DNA from 2 places in the Pseudokineococcus sp. 1T1Z-3 genome. Region 1 is predicted to be linked to the other one. Evidence: predicted binding sites of a transcription regulator. Region 1 holds the regulator's gene; the other holds the start of a gene.
The links. The regulator HrcA, encoded in region 1, represses chaperone genes, less so after heat shock. The targets are predictions, from matches to a motif close to GNTNGCACTCGGNNNNNCCGAGTGCNANC.
Positions count from the first base shown of each region.

Region 2: the regulator HrcA is predicted to act here: its motif matches at 3,170-3,198, upstream of groES (co-chaperone GroES).

Region 1 covers NZ_JBBHZF010000026.1:164,137-171,547, forward strand. Annotated here, with positions in the region: gene hemW (radical SAM family heme chaperone HemW) at 1-717, shown strand, start outside; gene WDV86_RS12840 (DUF4870 domain-containing protein) at 722-1,243, opposite strand; gene WDV86_RS12845 (DUF3097 domain-containing protein) at 1,365-2,258, opposite strand; gene WDV86_RS12850 (TIGR03557 family F420-dependent LLM class oxidoreductase) at 2,408-3,433, shown strand; gene hrcA (heat-inducible transcriptional repressor HrcA) at 3,606-4,637, shown strand; gene dnaJ (molecular chaperone DnaJ) at 4,721-5,830, shown strand; gene WDV86_RS12865 (HIT domain-containing protein) at 5,985-6,389, shown strand; gene WDV86_RS12870 (PhoH family protein) at 6,481-7,411, shown strand, end outside.
Region 2 covers NZ_JBBHZF010000016.1:32,225-39,635, forward strand. Annotated here, with positions in the region: gene WDV86_RS04860 (N-acetyltransferase) at 1-496, shown strand, start outside; gene tsaD (tRNA (adenosine(37)-N6)-threonylcarbamoyltransferase complex transferase subunit TsaD) at 526-1,599, shown strand; gene WDV86_RS04870 (THUMP-like domain-containing protein) at 1,733-2,956, opposite strand; gene groES (co-chaperone GroES) at 3,327-3,620, shown strand; gene groL (chaperonin GroEL) at 3,824-5,446, shown strand; gene WDV86_RS04885 (WhiB family transcriptional regulator) at 5,675-5,983, opposite strand; gene WDV86_RS04890 (MerR family transcriptional regulator) at 6,365-7,411, shown strand, end outside.

The DNA of each region.
Region 1 (7,411 bases):
GTGGTCCGGTGGGCCCGTGACGTCGGGCTCCAGGTCAGCCTGGACCTCATCTACGGGACGCCGGGGGAGAGCCCGGCGGACTGGCGGGCCAGCGTCGAGGCGGCGCTCGCGTGCGAGCCCGACCACGTCTCCGCCTACGCGCTCGTGGTGGAGGCGGGCACCCGGATGGCCGGGCAGGTGCGCCGCGGCGAGCTGTCCCTGCCCGACCCCGACGACCTCGCGGGCAAGTACGAGGACGCCGACGCGCTGCTCCTCGCCGCCGGCCTGGGCTGGTACGAGGTGAGCAACTGGTCGAGCGGCCCGGGCACCCGGTGCCGCCACAACGTGTCCTACTGGCGCGGCGACGACTGGTGGGGGGTCGGGCCCGGCGCCCACAGCCACGTCGGCGGGGTGCGGTGGTGGAACGTCAAGCACCCCGGCGCCTACAGCGCACGGCTGGCCGAGGGGCGCTCACCGGCCCACTCCCGCGAGGTGCTGGACGACGGCGCACGCCTCGTGGAGCGGGTGCTGCTCGGGCTGCGGCTCGCCGACGGCCTGCCCGCGGCGGTGCTGCCGTCCGAGGGGCGCGCGCGAGTCGCCGACGTCGTCGCCGACGGGCTCCTGCGGCACCACCCCTCCCCGGCCGACGTCGACATGGCCGGAGGCGGACGGGTCGTGCTCACCGACCGCGGCCGCCTGCTGGCCGACGGCGTCGTCCGCCGCCTGCTCGGCTGGTGACGCGTCAGCGCACCAGACGCAGCGTCAGCGGGTAGCGGTAGCGCTCGCCGCCGTTGCTGCGGACGGCCGCGAGGACGGCGAAGACGAGGGCGTAGACCGGCAGCACGACCGACGCGATCGCGGGCACGAAGGTGAGGATGCCGAAGGTCACGATCCCGAGCAGCCACGTGGCGGCGAAGACGCCGGCGACCGTGATGTGGAAGTTGAGAGCCTCCTTCGTCTGCTCGCGCACGAACAGCCCCCGCTCGCGCAGGACGAGGTAGGCCACGAGAGGCCCGACGAAGGAGGAGACGAGACCGGAGAGGTGCGTCAGCGTGGCCCACAGCCGCTGGTCGGCCGGCGAGAGGTCGTCGGCGCCCTCGGGCCGCGGCCCGCCGCGCGGGGAGCCGCCGTACCCCTGCTGGCCGTACCCCTGCTGGCCGTAGCCCTGCTGGCCGTACTCCTGCTGGCCGTACTCCTGCTGGCCGTACCCCTGCTGGGGGCCGGGCGCCGGCTGCTGGTCACCACGGGGCTGCTGGTCGGACACGGGACGTCCCTCCTCTGCCGCGACCGCTCGGCCGCTCAGGTCGAGCCTACGGCCGGCCGAGCGCCCGGCTCCAGACGAGAAGGCCCTCCTCCGGCGTCCGGGTCTGCCGGGGTGGACGCGGTCAGGTGCCGGGCTCGGTGACGAAGTCGACGAGCTCCTCGACCCGCCCGGACAGCGAGGGCTCGAGGTCGGCGATGGTCGTCACCGCGCCGAGGATGCGCCGCCACCCGAGGGCGACGTCGCGCTGGTCGGCGTGCGGCCAGCCCAGCGCGGCCAGGACGCCGTGCTTCCACGACTGGCCTCTCGGCACCTCCGGCCAGGCCGGCAGGTCGAGGGCCCGGGGTCGCACGGCCGCCCAGACGTCGACGTAGGGGTGCCCGACGACGTGCACGAGCCCCCGCCAGCGCGGGTCCGCGCGGACGGCGTCGACGATGCGCGACTCCTTGGTCCCGGGCACGAGGTGGTCCACGAGGACGCCGACCCGCCGGCCGGGGGCGGGCCCGAAGGCGGCCAGCGCCCCGCCGAGGTCGTCGACGCCGTCGAGGGCCTCGACGACGACGCCCTCGACCCGCAGGTCGTCACCCCAGACCTTCTCGACCAGCTCGGCGTCGTGGCGGCCCTCGACCCAGATCCGGCTGCCCCGCGCCACCCGTGCCCGCCCCCCCAGGACGGCGCGGGAGCCGCTGGCCGTCCGTCCCGGCGCCGGGCCGGACGTGGGGCCCGCCGCCGGGGTCGAGGGGGCGGGCGGCACGAGCCGCACGGGACGCCCGTCGACGAGGAAGCCGGGGCCGAGCGGGAAGGCGCGGACCTGGCGGCGCCGGTCCTCCAGGTGGACCACGCGCGTGCCCCCGGCCTTCTCCACCCGGACGACGGCACCGACCCAGCCGGTCTCGGCCTCCTCGACCACGAGACCGGTCTCGGCCCGCAGGTCGACCGAGCGCCCATGGGGCGGGCGGCGCCAGTCGCCCGCCAGGACGTCGCCGCCGTAGCGGCCCGGCGGCGTGGTGGGGCTCATGGCGCGGACGCTAGCCGCCCCCCTCGGCCCGCCCCGGACGGCACGCGGGGTGACCCTCGCCGCGCAGCCTGCTCCCGCCGCTCCTAGCGTCGTCGCCGCACCATCCCGCCCCCGGCGGCACCAGCGGCCGTCACCGCGAGAGGACCCCCATGCAGATCGGCTACAAGCTCGCGACCGAGGCGTTCGACCCCAAGGAGGTCGTGCGCCAGGCCGTCGAGGCCGAGCGCGCCGGCTTCGACTTCGTGGAGATGAGCGACCACTTCCACCCGTGGCTGGAGACGCAGGGCCACAGCGGCTTCACCTGGGCGCTGCTCGCGAACATCGCGGCCAGGACCGACTCCCTCGGCCTCGCGACGGGCGTCACGTGCCCGACCGTCCGCTACCACCCGGCCGTCATCGCCCAGGCCGCCGCGACGCTCCAGATCATCTCCGACGGGCGGTTCACGCTCGGGGTCGGCGCCGGGGAGCGGCTCAACGAGCACGTCGTGGGCACCCGGCACTTCCCGGGCATCCGGCAGCGGCACGAGCTCTTCCGCGAGTCCCTGGAGATCATCCGGCTGCTCTGGCAGGGCGGCTACCGCTCCTACGAGGGCAAGCACCTGCAGCTGGAGGACGCCCGGGTCTTCGACCTGCCCGAGGACCTGCCCGCCATCGCCGTCGCCGCCAGCGGCCCGGCGTCGGCGCGCATCGCGGCCGAGCTCGGTGACGGGCTCTTCGCCACCGAGCCCAAGGGCGACATGGTCGCGACCTGGAAGCGGCTCGGCGGCAGCGGTCCCGCCTTCGCCGAGATCCCGCTCGCCTGGGCGCCGGACGCCGACACCGCCGCCGCGGCCGTGTGGGAGAAGACCCGGTGGGCGCTGACCGGGTGGAAGGTGATGTCCGAGCTGCCCAACCCGGTGAACTTCGACGCGGCGACCCAGAGCGTCACGACGGAGCAGATCAAGGCCCAGTTCGCCTGCGGCCCCGACGTCGCCCGCCACCTCGAGGTGGCCCAGCAGTTCGTGGACGCCGGCTTCGACCACGTGGTCACGATGAACGCGGGCCCCGACCCGGACGGATTCTTCGACTTCTTCGCCCGCGAGCTCGCGGAGCCGCTGCGTGCGCTCACGCCCTCGCAGGACGCCGGCGGCCCGGGGCTCGCCGACCGCGTCGTCGGCGCCGTCCGCGGCGGCTGACCGCGGCCGGCCCGCCGGTGGCCGGCGGGCCGGCCCCACGGGGGCCGGCCCTCGAGGGCTGCACGGGCACCGCCCAGGACCCGACGCCCACGGGCGTAGGCTTGGCACTCACGACATCTGAGTGCCAGCTGCCCGTGCGGCCGGCCTCGCGGCGACGGGCGGAGGTGCACCGGTGAGCGACGAGCGGCGGCTCGCGGTCCTGCGCGCCATCGTCGAGGACTACGTCGCGACCCGGGAGCCGGTCGGCTCGAAGGTCCTCGTCGAGCGGCACAGCCTCGGGGTCTCGCCGGCGACGATCCGCAACGACATGGCCGTCCTGGAGGAGGAGGGCTACATCGCCCAGCCGCACACCAGTGCCGGCCGGGTGCCGACGGACAAGGGCTACCGCGCCTTCGTCGACCGCATCGCCACCGTCAAGCCGCTGTCCCCGGCCGAGCGTCGCGCCATCTCCACGCTCCTGGACGACGCCACCGACCTCGACGACGTCCTCACCCGCACCGTGCGGGCGCTCGCGCACCTGACCCGCCAGGTCGCCGTCGTGCAGTACCCCTCGCTCAGCCGGGCCACGGTGCGCCACGTCGAGCTCGTGCCCCTCGGCGGGCCGCGCATGCTGCTCGTGCTCATCACCGACTCCGGGCGCGTCGAGCAGCGCACCGTCGAGGTGACCTCGGAGGTCCCCGACGAGCTGGTCGCCCGGATGCGGGCCGCTCTGGGCGTCGCCGCCGCCGGCCGGCGCCTGTCCGACGTCGTCGCCGTGCTGCCCTCGCTGCCGGAGACCTTCGCCCCCGCCGACCGCGACGTCGTCCGGGCCGTGCTGCGTGCCCTCGAGGACTCGCTGTCGGCCGAGCGGGAGGAGCGGGTGGTGCTCGCCGGCACGGCGAACCTCGCGCGCTCGGGCCTGGACTTCCCCCAGTCCATCTCCCCGGTGCTGGAGGCGATCGAGGAGCAAGTGGTGCTCCTGCGCCTGCTGGGGGAGATGGCGGAGGACACCGGCGCCGGCACGGGCGGGGTCGCGGTGCGCATCGGCCGCGAGCTGGCGCACGAGCGGCTGACCGAGACGTCGGTCGTGACCAGCGGGTACGCCTCCGGCGGGCAGGTCGTGGCCCACCTCGGCGTGCTCGGCCCCACGAGGATGGACTACCCGACGACGATGGCCGCGGTACGTGCGGTGGCCCGCTACGTCTCCCGCATGATCGGCGGCTGAGCCGCGCCCGACCAGGCGCCGCAGCGCCGACGGACCCGCAGGGCCGGCCCCGCAGCCGGCCCCGAGAGAAGTGAGCAGACCTGGTGAGCGACCACTACGACGCCCTCGGCGTGCCCCGCGACGCCTCGCAGGAGGACATCAAGAAGGCCTACCGACGGCTGGCGCGCAAGCTGCACCCCGACGTCAACCCGGGGGCCTCGGACGAGTTCAAGACGGTGTCGGCGGCCTACGACGTCCTGTCCAACCCGGAGAAGCGCCGGGCCTACGACCGCGGCGAGCAGATGGGCGGCTTCGGCGGCGGCACCGGCGGCTTCGGCTTCAGCGACATCTTCGACACCTTCTTCGGCGGCGCCGCAGGGGCCGGCCGAGGCCCGAGCACCCGCGCCCGGCGCGGGCAGGACGCCCTCGTGCGTGTCGAGGTGCCGCTGTGGGAGGCCGTCTTCGGCGCCGACCGGAAGGTCACCGTGGACACGGCCGTGGTCTGCCCCACCTGCACGGGCTCATGCTGCGCGCCGGGCTCCTCCCCCCGCCGCTGCGACGTCTGCGGCGGTCGCGGCCAGGTGCAGCGCCAGGTCCGCAGCTTCCTCGGGCAGGTCATGACGACGACGCCGTGCCCGCAGTGCCAGGGCTTCGGGACGACGATCCCCTCGCCGTGCCCGGAGTGCGCCGGGGAGGGCCGCGTCCAGGAGCGCCGCGACCTGACGGTGCGGGTGCCGCCCGGTGTCAGCACCGGCACCCGCATCCAGCTGGCCGGCCAGAGTGAGGTCGGCCCGGCCGGCGGCCCGCCCGGGGACCTCTTCGTCGAGGTCGTCGAGAAGCCGCACGAGACCTTCACCCGCCGCGGCGACGACCTGCACTGCAGCGTCGTGGTGCCGATGACGGCGGCGGCCCTGGGCACCGAGCTCGCCGTCGACACCCTCGACGGCAGCCAGCGGGTGGACGTGCGGCCCGGCACCCAGTCCGGCGAGGTCCACACCCTGCGCGGTCTCGGCGTCGGGCACCTGCGCGGCGGCGGGCGCGGCGACCTGCTCGTGCACGTGGACGTGCAGACCCCCACCCGGCTCGACGAGCGCCAGGAGGAGCTGCTGCGCCAGCTGGCGGAGCTGCGCGGCGAGGAGGCCCCCGAGGGGCGCCTCACCAGCGCGGGCGGTGGTGTCTTCGGCCGTCTGCGCGACATCTTCTCCGGCCGCTGACGCGCGGCGGAGATCGGGACGGCGCCTGGCAGCGGGTGGTCGGGCGTCAGCACACCCGGTGGCAGGTCGCAGAGCTGGGCGCCCCGTGCACCGCCCGTCCGTCTCTCCAGCCGACCTGGCCGGCTCCACACCGAGGCGCCCTACAGTGCCCCTCATGACCCGGTCGGAGCAGCACGGCCAGCAGCCCGCCCCGGCCAGCGACCGCGCGGCGCAGGGGGGCTGCCTCTTCTGCGGCATCGTCGCGGGGGAGGTGCCCGCGGAGCTGGTCGCGAGCACCGACGACGTGGTCGCCTTCCGTGACATCGACCCGAAGGCGCCGCTGCACGTGCTCGTCGTCCCTCGTGCGCACCACCCCGACGTCGTCTCGCTCGCGGCGGCGGCCCCCGCCGTGCTCGCCGAGCTCGTGGCCGTCGGCGCCCGTGTCGCCGCCGACGGCGGCGCGACCGCCGGTGAGCACCGCCTGTTCTTCTTCACCGGCGCGAGCGTCGGGCAGACCGTCTTCCACGCGCACGGCCACGTCCTCGCCGCCCCGGGCAGCACGATGGAGGGCGACGTCTGAGCGGCCGGGTGCCCGCGGGCTACCCTGTGCGGACCCGCGTGCCGTCCGGAGGCGCGCCTGCCCGCGAGGAGCCAGGGCGCCCAGCCCGCCCATGTCGCCGCCTCCCCTGACGCCGTCCCACCGGGTCTCGCCCGACCAGCCCTCCTCCCGACCGTCGGCAGCAGCGGCGGGCACGCCCCGGGCCACCGACCGCACGCGCCACACCGTCGTCGTGCCGCCGGAGGTGCCCATGCCGGCGCTGCTGGGCAGCGGTGACGCCGTGCTCCGGCTCGTCGAGCGGCTGTTCCCCGACCTCGACGTGCACGTCCGGGGGGACCAGGTCACGGCCACCGGCCCGGCCGCCGAGGTCGCGCTCCTGGAGCGCCTGGTGGACGAGCTGTCGGCCGTCGTCCTCGCGGGGGAGGTCCTGACCCCCGACGCCGTCGAGCGATCCGTCGCGATGCTGCGCCAGGCCACGAGCGTCCGCCCCGCCGACGTCCTCACCCTCGACGTCCTCTCCTCGCGGGGACGCACCATCCGCCCCAAGACGCTGGGGCAGAAGCGGTACGTGGAGGCCATCGAGGCGGAGACGGTCGTCTTCGGCATCGGCCCGGCGGGCACGGGCAAGACCTACCTCGCGATGGCCAAGGCCGTGCAGGCGCTGCAGACCAAGCAGGTCTCGCGCATCGTCCTGACCCGACCGGCCGTCGAGGCGGGGGAGCGGCTGGGCTTCCTGCCGGGGACGCTCACCGAGAAGATCGACCCCTACCTGCGGCCGCTGTACGACGCGCTGGGGGACATGCTCGACCCCGAGCAGGTGCCCCGGCTGCTGGCGGCCGGGACCATCGAGGTCGCGCCGCTGGCGTACATGCGCGGCCGGACGCTCAACGACGCCTTCATCATCCTCGACGAGGCGCAGAACACCTCCGCCGAGCAGATGAAGATGTTCCTCACCCGGCTCGGCTTCGGCTCGACCATGGTCATCACCGGTGACGTCACGCAGGTCGACCTGCCCAGCGGGACGCAGTCGGGCCTGCGGGTCG
Region 2 (7,411 bases), on a different contig from region 1:
GCCGGACGTCCTGCAGCCGATGCGCTGGTGGGACGTCGCGGACGTCGCCGCGCTGGAGGCGCGGGTCTTCGGGGCGACGGCGTGGAGCGCCGAGACCTTCTGGTCTGAGCTCGCCGCGCCCGGCCGGGCCTACTGGGTGGTCCGCGAGGCACCGGCGACCCAGGAGGAGGACGGGCGCCTGCTCGGCTACGCGGGCGCGGCGGCCGCCGGGCCGGACGCGGACGTCCAGACCGTCGCCGTCGACCCCTGCGCCCGCGGCCGGGGACTCGGTGACGCCCTGCTGAGCGCCTGCGAGGTCCACGCCGCCCACGCCGGCTCCACGGCGCTGCTGCTGGAGGTCGAGGCGGGCAACGAGCCCGCGCAGCGCCTCTACCGCCGGCACGGCTTCGAGACGCTCGCCCGGCGCCGCGACTACTACGGCCAGGGCGTCGACGCCCTCGTCCTGCGACGTCGGCTCGGTGGCGCGGCCCCTCACCGCCCCGAGGAGACGTCGTGAGCACCGGCCCCGCACCGCGCGCCCGCCTGCTGCAGCCGGGTCGACCACCGGCCGACGGCGTCGAGCCGCTCGTCCTGGGCATCGAGACCTCCTGCGACGAGACCGGTGTCGGCCTCGTCCGCGGGACGACGCTGCTCGCCGACGCCGTCGCCAGCAGCGTCGAGGAGCACGCCCGCTTCGGCGGCGTCGTCCCCGAGGTGGCCAGCCGGGCGCACCTGCAGGCGCTCGTGCCGACCGTGCGCCGGGCGTGCGCCGACGCGGGGGTCGAGCTCGCCGACGTCGACGCGGTCGCCGTCACCGCCGGCCCGGGTCTCGCGGGGGCCCTGCTCGTGGGCATCGGTGCGGCCAAGTCGCTCGCGTGGGCGCTCGACGTGCCGCTGTACGGCGTCAACCACCTCGACGCGCACGTCGCCGTCTGCGCGCTGGACGGCGGACCGCTGCCGACGCCGTGCGCGGCGCTGCTCGTCTCCGGCGGTCACACCTCGCTGCTGCACGTCGTCGACATCGCCTCCGACGTCCGGCTCCTCGGCGAGACCGTCGACGACGCCGCGGGGGAGGCCTTCGACAAGACCGCGCGCCTGCTCGGGCTGCCCTACCCCGGCGGCCCCGCCATCAGCGCCGCCGCCGAGCGCGGGGACCCCCGCGCCATCGCCTTCCCCCGCGGGCTGACGTCGGCGCGCGACCTGGAGCGGCACCGCTTCGACTTCTCCTTCTCCGGCCTCAAGACCGCCGTCGCCCGCTGGGTGCGCGCGTGCGAGGCGTCGGGCCGGCAGGTGCCCGTGGACGACGTCGCGGCGTCCTTCCAGGAGGCCGTCGTCGACGTCCTCTCCCGCAAGGCCGTCGACGCCTGCCGCACCCACGGCCTCGGCTCCCTGCTGCTCGGCGGCGGGGTCTCGGCCAACCCGCGCCTGCGGGCGCTGCTCGCCGAGCGGTGCGCGGACGCTGGTGTGGCGCTGCGGGTCCCGCGCCTGCGGCTGTGCACCGACAACGGCGCGATGGTCGCCGCGCTCGGCGCCGCCGTGCTCGCCCGCGGCCTGCCGCCGTCCTCGCCCGACCTCGGCGGCGACTCCTCGTTGCCGGTGGGCACCGTCCTCGTCGGCTGAGACCTGACCCATCGCGCGGACCTCGTCGCCGGTCTCCGCCGAGGGAGGGCCGTGAGGCGGACTTCGTAGCCTTTCTCCGCCGGGGGAGGGCCGTGAGGCGGACTTCGTCGCCGTCCTCCGCCAGGACGGGGCGTCAGAGGGCGCGGCAGACCAGCGCGCTCTGCCGTCCGGCCACGCGCGTCAGCACGAGCACGGCCTCCTCGGGCCCCTCCAGGCGCAGACGGCGGCGCAGCTCGTCGGGCTCGACGGCGGTGCCGCGCTTCTTGATCGTCAGGCGCCCCACGCCGCGCTCGCGCAGCCGCGCCCGCAGCGGCTTGAGGCCGAAGGGCAGGACCTCCTCGACGGCGTAGGCGCTCGCCCACGGCAGCTCGACGTGACGGTCGGCGGTGACGTAGGCGATCGAGGGGTCCACCAGCCGCCCGTCGAGCGCCGCGACGACGGCGCCCACGAGCCCCGCGCGGACGACGGCGCCGTCCGGCTCGTAGAGGTAGGCACCCACCTCGCCGACGGGCGGGCGCTCGCCGCCGCCCGGGCCGCCGAAGGGGTCGGCCGCGTCGTCGACCACCGCGGCCGCCTCGCCCCGGAGCACGACGGCGCTGCGCCGCACGCCGTCTCGGGCCAGCGCCCCGCTCCACAGCGCCGCCTCGACGACGTCGCCGTCGACCGACGTCCACTGGCACTCCCACGGGCCGCCCGGCGCGCCGGACCCCGGCACGAGGTCGTGGTCGACGCCCGGGGCCGTCTTGACCCCGACGGGCCGCTCACGGGCGAGCTCGAGGGCGAAGGACAGCGGCGGGCTCGCCCGGCGCGGGTCCAGCACCCTGCGCCCGCGCTCGTCGCGGCGCGCCGGGTCCAGCCACACCGCGCCGACGCCGGCGAGCTCGGTGGCCGTGACGTCCTCGCACCGCACGTCGACGCCGGGGAAGCGCCGCAGGTTCACCGACGCCACGGCGGCGGTGGCCTCGTCGCGGTCCACCGCCAGCACGCCCAGCCCGAGGCCGGCCACCGCCAGGGCGTCCCCGCCGATGCCGCAGCCCAGGTCCGCGACCCGCCCCACGTCGGCGCCGGCGAACCGGCGGGCGTGCCGCGCCGCGACGGGCAGTCGCGTCGCCTGCTCCAGGCCGGCTGCGGTGAAGACCATGTCGGCGGCGAAGGGCCCGAACTTGGTCTGCGCCCGCGCACGGAGCCGGCTCTGCGTCAGCGCCGCGGCCACCAGCGCCGGCTCGTGGCCCTGCGCGCGCAGCCGCTCCCCGAGCGCCATGACGGCCGCCTCCTCGTAGGGCGGCAGCGTGTCCAGGAGGGCGAGCCCCGCCGGCGTCAGCAGGGCCGCCAGGCCGGCCGTCTCGGGGTCCGCCACGGCCGTGATGCTTGCACGGGGGCGGGCCTCCGACCGGCAGACGGGGAGGACGACGACGGCGCGTACGAGCGTCGTCCCAGGTCACAGCCCTGAGGTCGGCAGGCGCCGTGCGTTGTTCCTCCCGGTGTGCGGGGCTCTGGTCGTCGCTGCCCCGGGGCCCGCCGCTCGTCGTCGCCCGAGCCGGCGGGCCGGCATCCAGCGGGCCCGCACGGCGCTGGCACTCGGATTGACCGAGTGCTAAGCCCGTCCTAGAGTTCCGGAGGCGCAACGGCAGGGCCGGCCGACCCCCGCGACGGCGGACGGACCCACCCGCGCCTGCCCACGTCATCGGTTCCCGCGCAGGGAGCCCCACGAAGGAGAGGTCCGCACAGTGTCGGTCTCCATCAAGCCGCTCGAGGACCGCATCGTCGTCAAGGCCGTCGAGGCCGAGCAGACGACCGCGTCGGGTCTGGTCATCCCGGACACCGCGAAGGAGAAGCCCCAGGAGGGCGAGGTCCTCGCGGTGGGCCCGGGCCGCGTCGACGACAACGGCCAGCGTGTGCCGGTCGACGTCGAGGTCGGCCAGAAGGTCATCTACAGCAAGTACGGCGGCACCGAGGTCAAGTACGGCGGCGAGGACCTGCTGATCCTCTCGGCCCGCGACGTGCTGGCCGTCGTCAGCTGACGACCCGCACCCCCGTGGCGCAGCCCGGGCCGCGCACGGCGCCCCGCGCCCCCGTCGCCCGCTGACGCCCGACGACCGCCCCGGCGGACCGCACCGCCGGTCCCCGGGGCGGTCGTGCGTGCAGCCCGCGAGCGCCGCACCGCCGCGCCGCGCAGCACCCACCCGCAGCACGACCCGCGAAGCACCACCCAGGACGGAGCAGCATGGCCAAGACCCTGCAGTTCGACGACGAGGCCCGACGCGCGCTCGAGCGCGGCGTCGACGCCCTCGCCGACGCGGTCAAGGTGACGCTCGGCCCCCGCGGCCGCAACGTCGTCATCGACAAGCAGTGGGGCGCACCCACGATCACCAACGACGGCGTGACGATCGCCCGCGAGATCGAGCTCGAGGACCCCTACGAGGACCTCGGCGCCCAGCTCGCGAAGGAGGTCGCCACCAAGACCAACGACGTCGCCGGCGACGGCACGACGACGGCGACCGTCCTCGCCCAGGCGCTCGTCCACGAGGGCCTCCGCAACGTCGCCGCCGGCGCATCCCCCAGCGGCCTCAAGCGCGGCATGGACGCGGCCGTCGAGGCGCTCGGCGAGGCCCTGCGCAGCGCGGCCCGCGACGTCGACGGCAAGGAGGAGATCGCCCACGTCGCGGCGATCTCCAGCCAGGACCGCGTCATCGGCGACCTCATCGCCGAGGCCTTCGACAAGGTCGGCAAGGACGGGGTCATCACGGTCGAGGAGGCCTCGACGGCGACCATGGACCTCGAGTTCACCGAGGGCATGCAGCTCGACAAGGGCTACCTCTCGCCGCACTTCGTCACCGACAACGAGCGCATGGAGGCCGTCCTCGAGGACGCCCACGTCCTCATCAGCCCGAGCAAGATCAGCTCGGTGCAGGACCTTCTCCCCCTGCTGGAGAAGGTGCTGCAGACGTCCAAGCCGCTCTTCGTCGTCGCCGAGGACGTCGACGGCGAGGCCCTCTCGACCCTCGTCGTCAACAAGATCCGCGGCACCTTCACCGCGACGGCGATCAAGGCGCCGGGCTTCGGCGACCGCCGCAAGGCGATGCTGGAGGACCTCGCCGTCCTCACCGGCGCTCAGGTCGTCAGCCCCGAGGTCGGGCTCAAGCTCGACCAGGTCGGCCTGGAGGTGCTCGGCAGCGCCCGTCGCGTCGTCGTCACCAAGGACGACACCACCATCGTCGACGGCGGCGGCTCGGCCGAGGACATCAGCGCCCGCGCCGACCAGATCCGCGCCGAGATCGAGCGCACCGACTCCGACTGGGACCGCGAGAAGCTGCAGGAGCGGCTCGCCAAGCTCGGCGGCGGCGTCTGCGTCATCCAGGTCGGCGCGGCCACCGAGGTCGAGCTCAAGGAGAAGAAGCACCGCATCGAGGACGCCGTCTCGGCGACCCGCGCGGCCATCGAGGAGGGCATCGTCGCCGGCGGCGGCTCGGCCCTCGTCCAGGCGTCCGCGGTGCTCGACGGCGACCTCGGGCGCGAGGGCGACGAGGCCGTCGGCGTCGGCATCGTCCGACGCTCGGTGGTCCAGCCGCTGCGCTGGATCGCCGAGAACGCCGGCCTCAACGGCTACGTCGTGGTCGACCGCGTCCGCGGCCTGGGCGCCGGGCACGGCCTGAACGCCGCGACGGGGGAGTACGAGGAGCTGGTGGGCGCCGGCGTCATCGACCCGGTCAAGGTCACCCGCTCGGCCCTGGTCAACGCCGTCTCGATCGCCTCGATGGTGCTCACCACCGAGACGCTCGTCGTGGAGAAGAAGGAGCCGCAGCCCGAGCCGGCCGCGGCCGGCGGCCACCACGGCCACCACCACTGACCGGCGCGCCGCCCTGACCGCAGGTGGGTCAGGGCGGCGCGAGCCCCGGCGGCGCATGCCCCGGCGTCCAGACGCCAGGGCACGAGAGGCCAGGGCGGCAGAACGCACGAGAGCCCCGCACCGGGTCGGTGCGGGGCTCTCGTGCGTCGTGACGGTGGTCGGCAGCGCCGCCGCCTCCGGCTTCGGCCGGCCAGCAGGTCCGGCCCGGGGGGACGAGCTGCCGGGGCGTCAGCTGGCGAGCGGCAGCGTGCGGACGCCGCTGCGGCGGCGCGCGTACTCGGCCTCGCGCTCGTCCTCGGTCATGCCGCCCCAGACGCCGTAGGGCTCGCGGACCGCCAGGGCGTGCTCCTTGCAGGACTGGACCACCGGGCAGGAGGCGCAGATGGCCTTCGCGGCGTTGTCGCGGTTGCGACGGCTCGGGCCGCGCTCGCCCTCCGGGTGGAAGAACAGGGTGTCGTCCGCATCGCGGCAGGCGCCCTGCATCTGCCACTCCCAGATGTCGGCGACGGGTCCGGGGAGGCGCGAGATCTCAGCCATGGGGTGCTCCTGCTGGTGGTGGCCCCCGGGTGAGGGGCGGTGGTCCGCCCGAGCCGTCTGCCGGCCCGACGCGGTGTCGATGGCGAGGACGCTACAAGCGATCCAGAAGTTGTTCAAGGGCCCTCGGCAGGTCATCTGAAGTTGTTCAGCCACCTGTCAGGTCTGCGTCGACGGCGGGTCGTGACCTGCTCGCCGCGAGGCGCTCTGGACAGGGCGTGACCCAGGGCCTGCCCACCGGGCTGGGTGGCACGCCGAGCCGCCAGCCGCCAACCTGCTGTCGTGCTCCCCGCCACGACAGACGCCGCGCGTCGGTCGAGGGACCTGGGGGTCGGCCACCGCGACCGCGAGCGGCCGCGACGGTCGCAGGAGGAGGTGCTGGTCGTGCCCTCGCAGGAGGACGACGCCGACACGGCTGACCTCGGGGCTGACCGCGGGGCTGACCTCGGGACTGGGAGCAGCGCCCGCGCCGGGGCCCCGACGCTGAAGGTGGCGGCGGTCGCCCGCCGTCTGGGCGTCGCGCCCGCGACGTTGCGCACCTGGGCCCGCCGCTACGGCCTCGGGCCCTCGGCGCACACCGCGGGTGCCCACCGCCAGTACTCCCTCGGTGACCTCGACCGGCTCATGGTCATGCGCCGGATGACCCTCGAGGGCTACTCGCCCGCCGAGGCCGCCCGTGTCGCCCTGCAGACGCCGTCGCCGCCGCCCGCACCGACCGGCGCCCCCCGGCCGGCCGTCCCGCAGGGGGATCGCCACGGGGTCGAGGGGCCGACATCCGCGCCCCCCAGCTCCTCCCCGGTCCGGAGCTCCCCGGTCCAGAGCCCCGCTCCGGTCGGGGACGCCCAGCCAGCGCTGGGCTCGGCGACGCCGTCCGTCCGCTCCCTCGCCCGCGCGGCGATGGCGCTGCAGGCGGGGGAGTGCGCCCGCCAGCTGGAGGCCTACGCCGCCGTCGACGGCGTCGTCCGCACCTGGACTGCTCTCGTGCGCCCTGTGCTGCAGGTCCTCTCGGACCGGGTCGGGGCGGTCTCGCCGGGACGGGCGCCGGGGGCTCTGCTGGAGGCCGCGCTGCTGCAGGCGCTGCGCAGCATCGCCGAGGGCTCGCCGGCTGGAGGCGCCGGCGCCCTGGTCGTCCGGCCGTGCACGGCGGAGGAGGACGCCGACGCCCGCGCCGCCGCCCACCGCGGGGCGCCGGCCGGCGTGACGGGCGACCTCCTCGGCCACGTCCTCGCCGCCGCGCTCGGAGAAGCAGGGGTGCGGGCCTCGGTGCTCCCTGGGGCGCACCCCGCCGAGCGTGCGGCGGCCGTCGCCGAGCAGGTCGACGCCGCGGTGGTGCTCGTCGTGGCCGACGCGGACGTCCCGCGGGGGGCGCGGGAGGAGACGGCACGGCTGGTCGACCCCCTCGGTGCCCGCGTCCTCCTCGTCGGGCGCGGC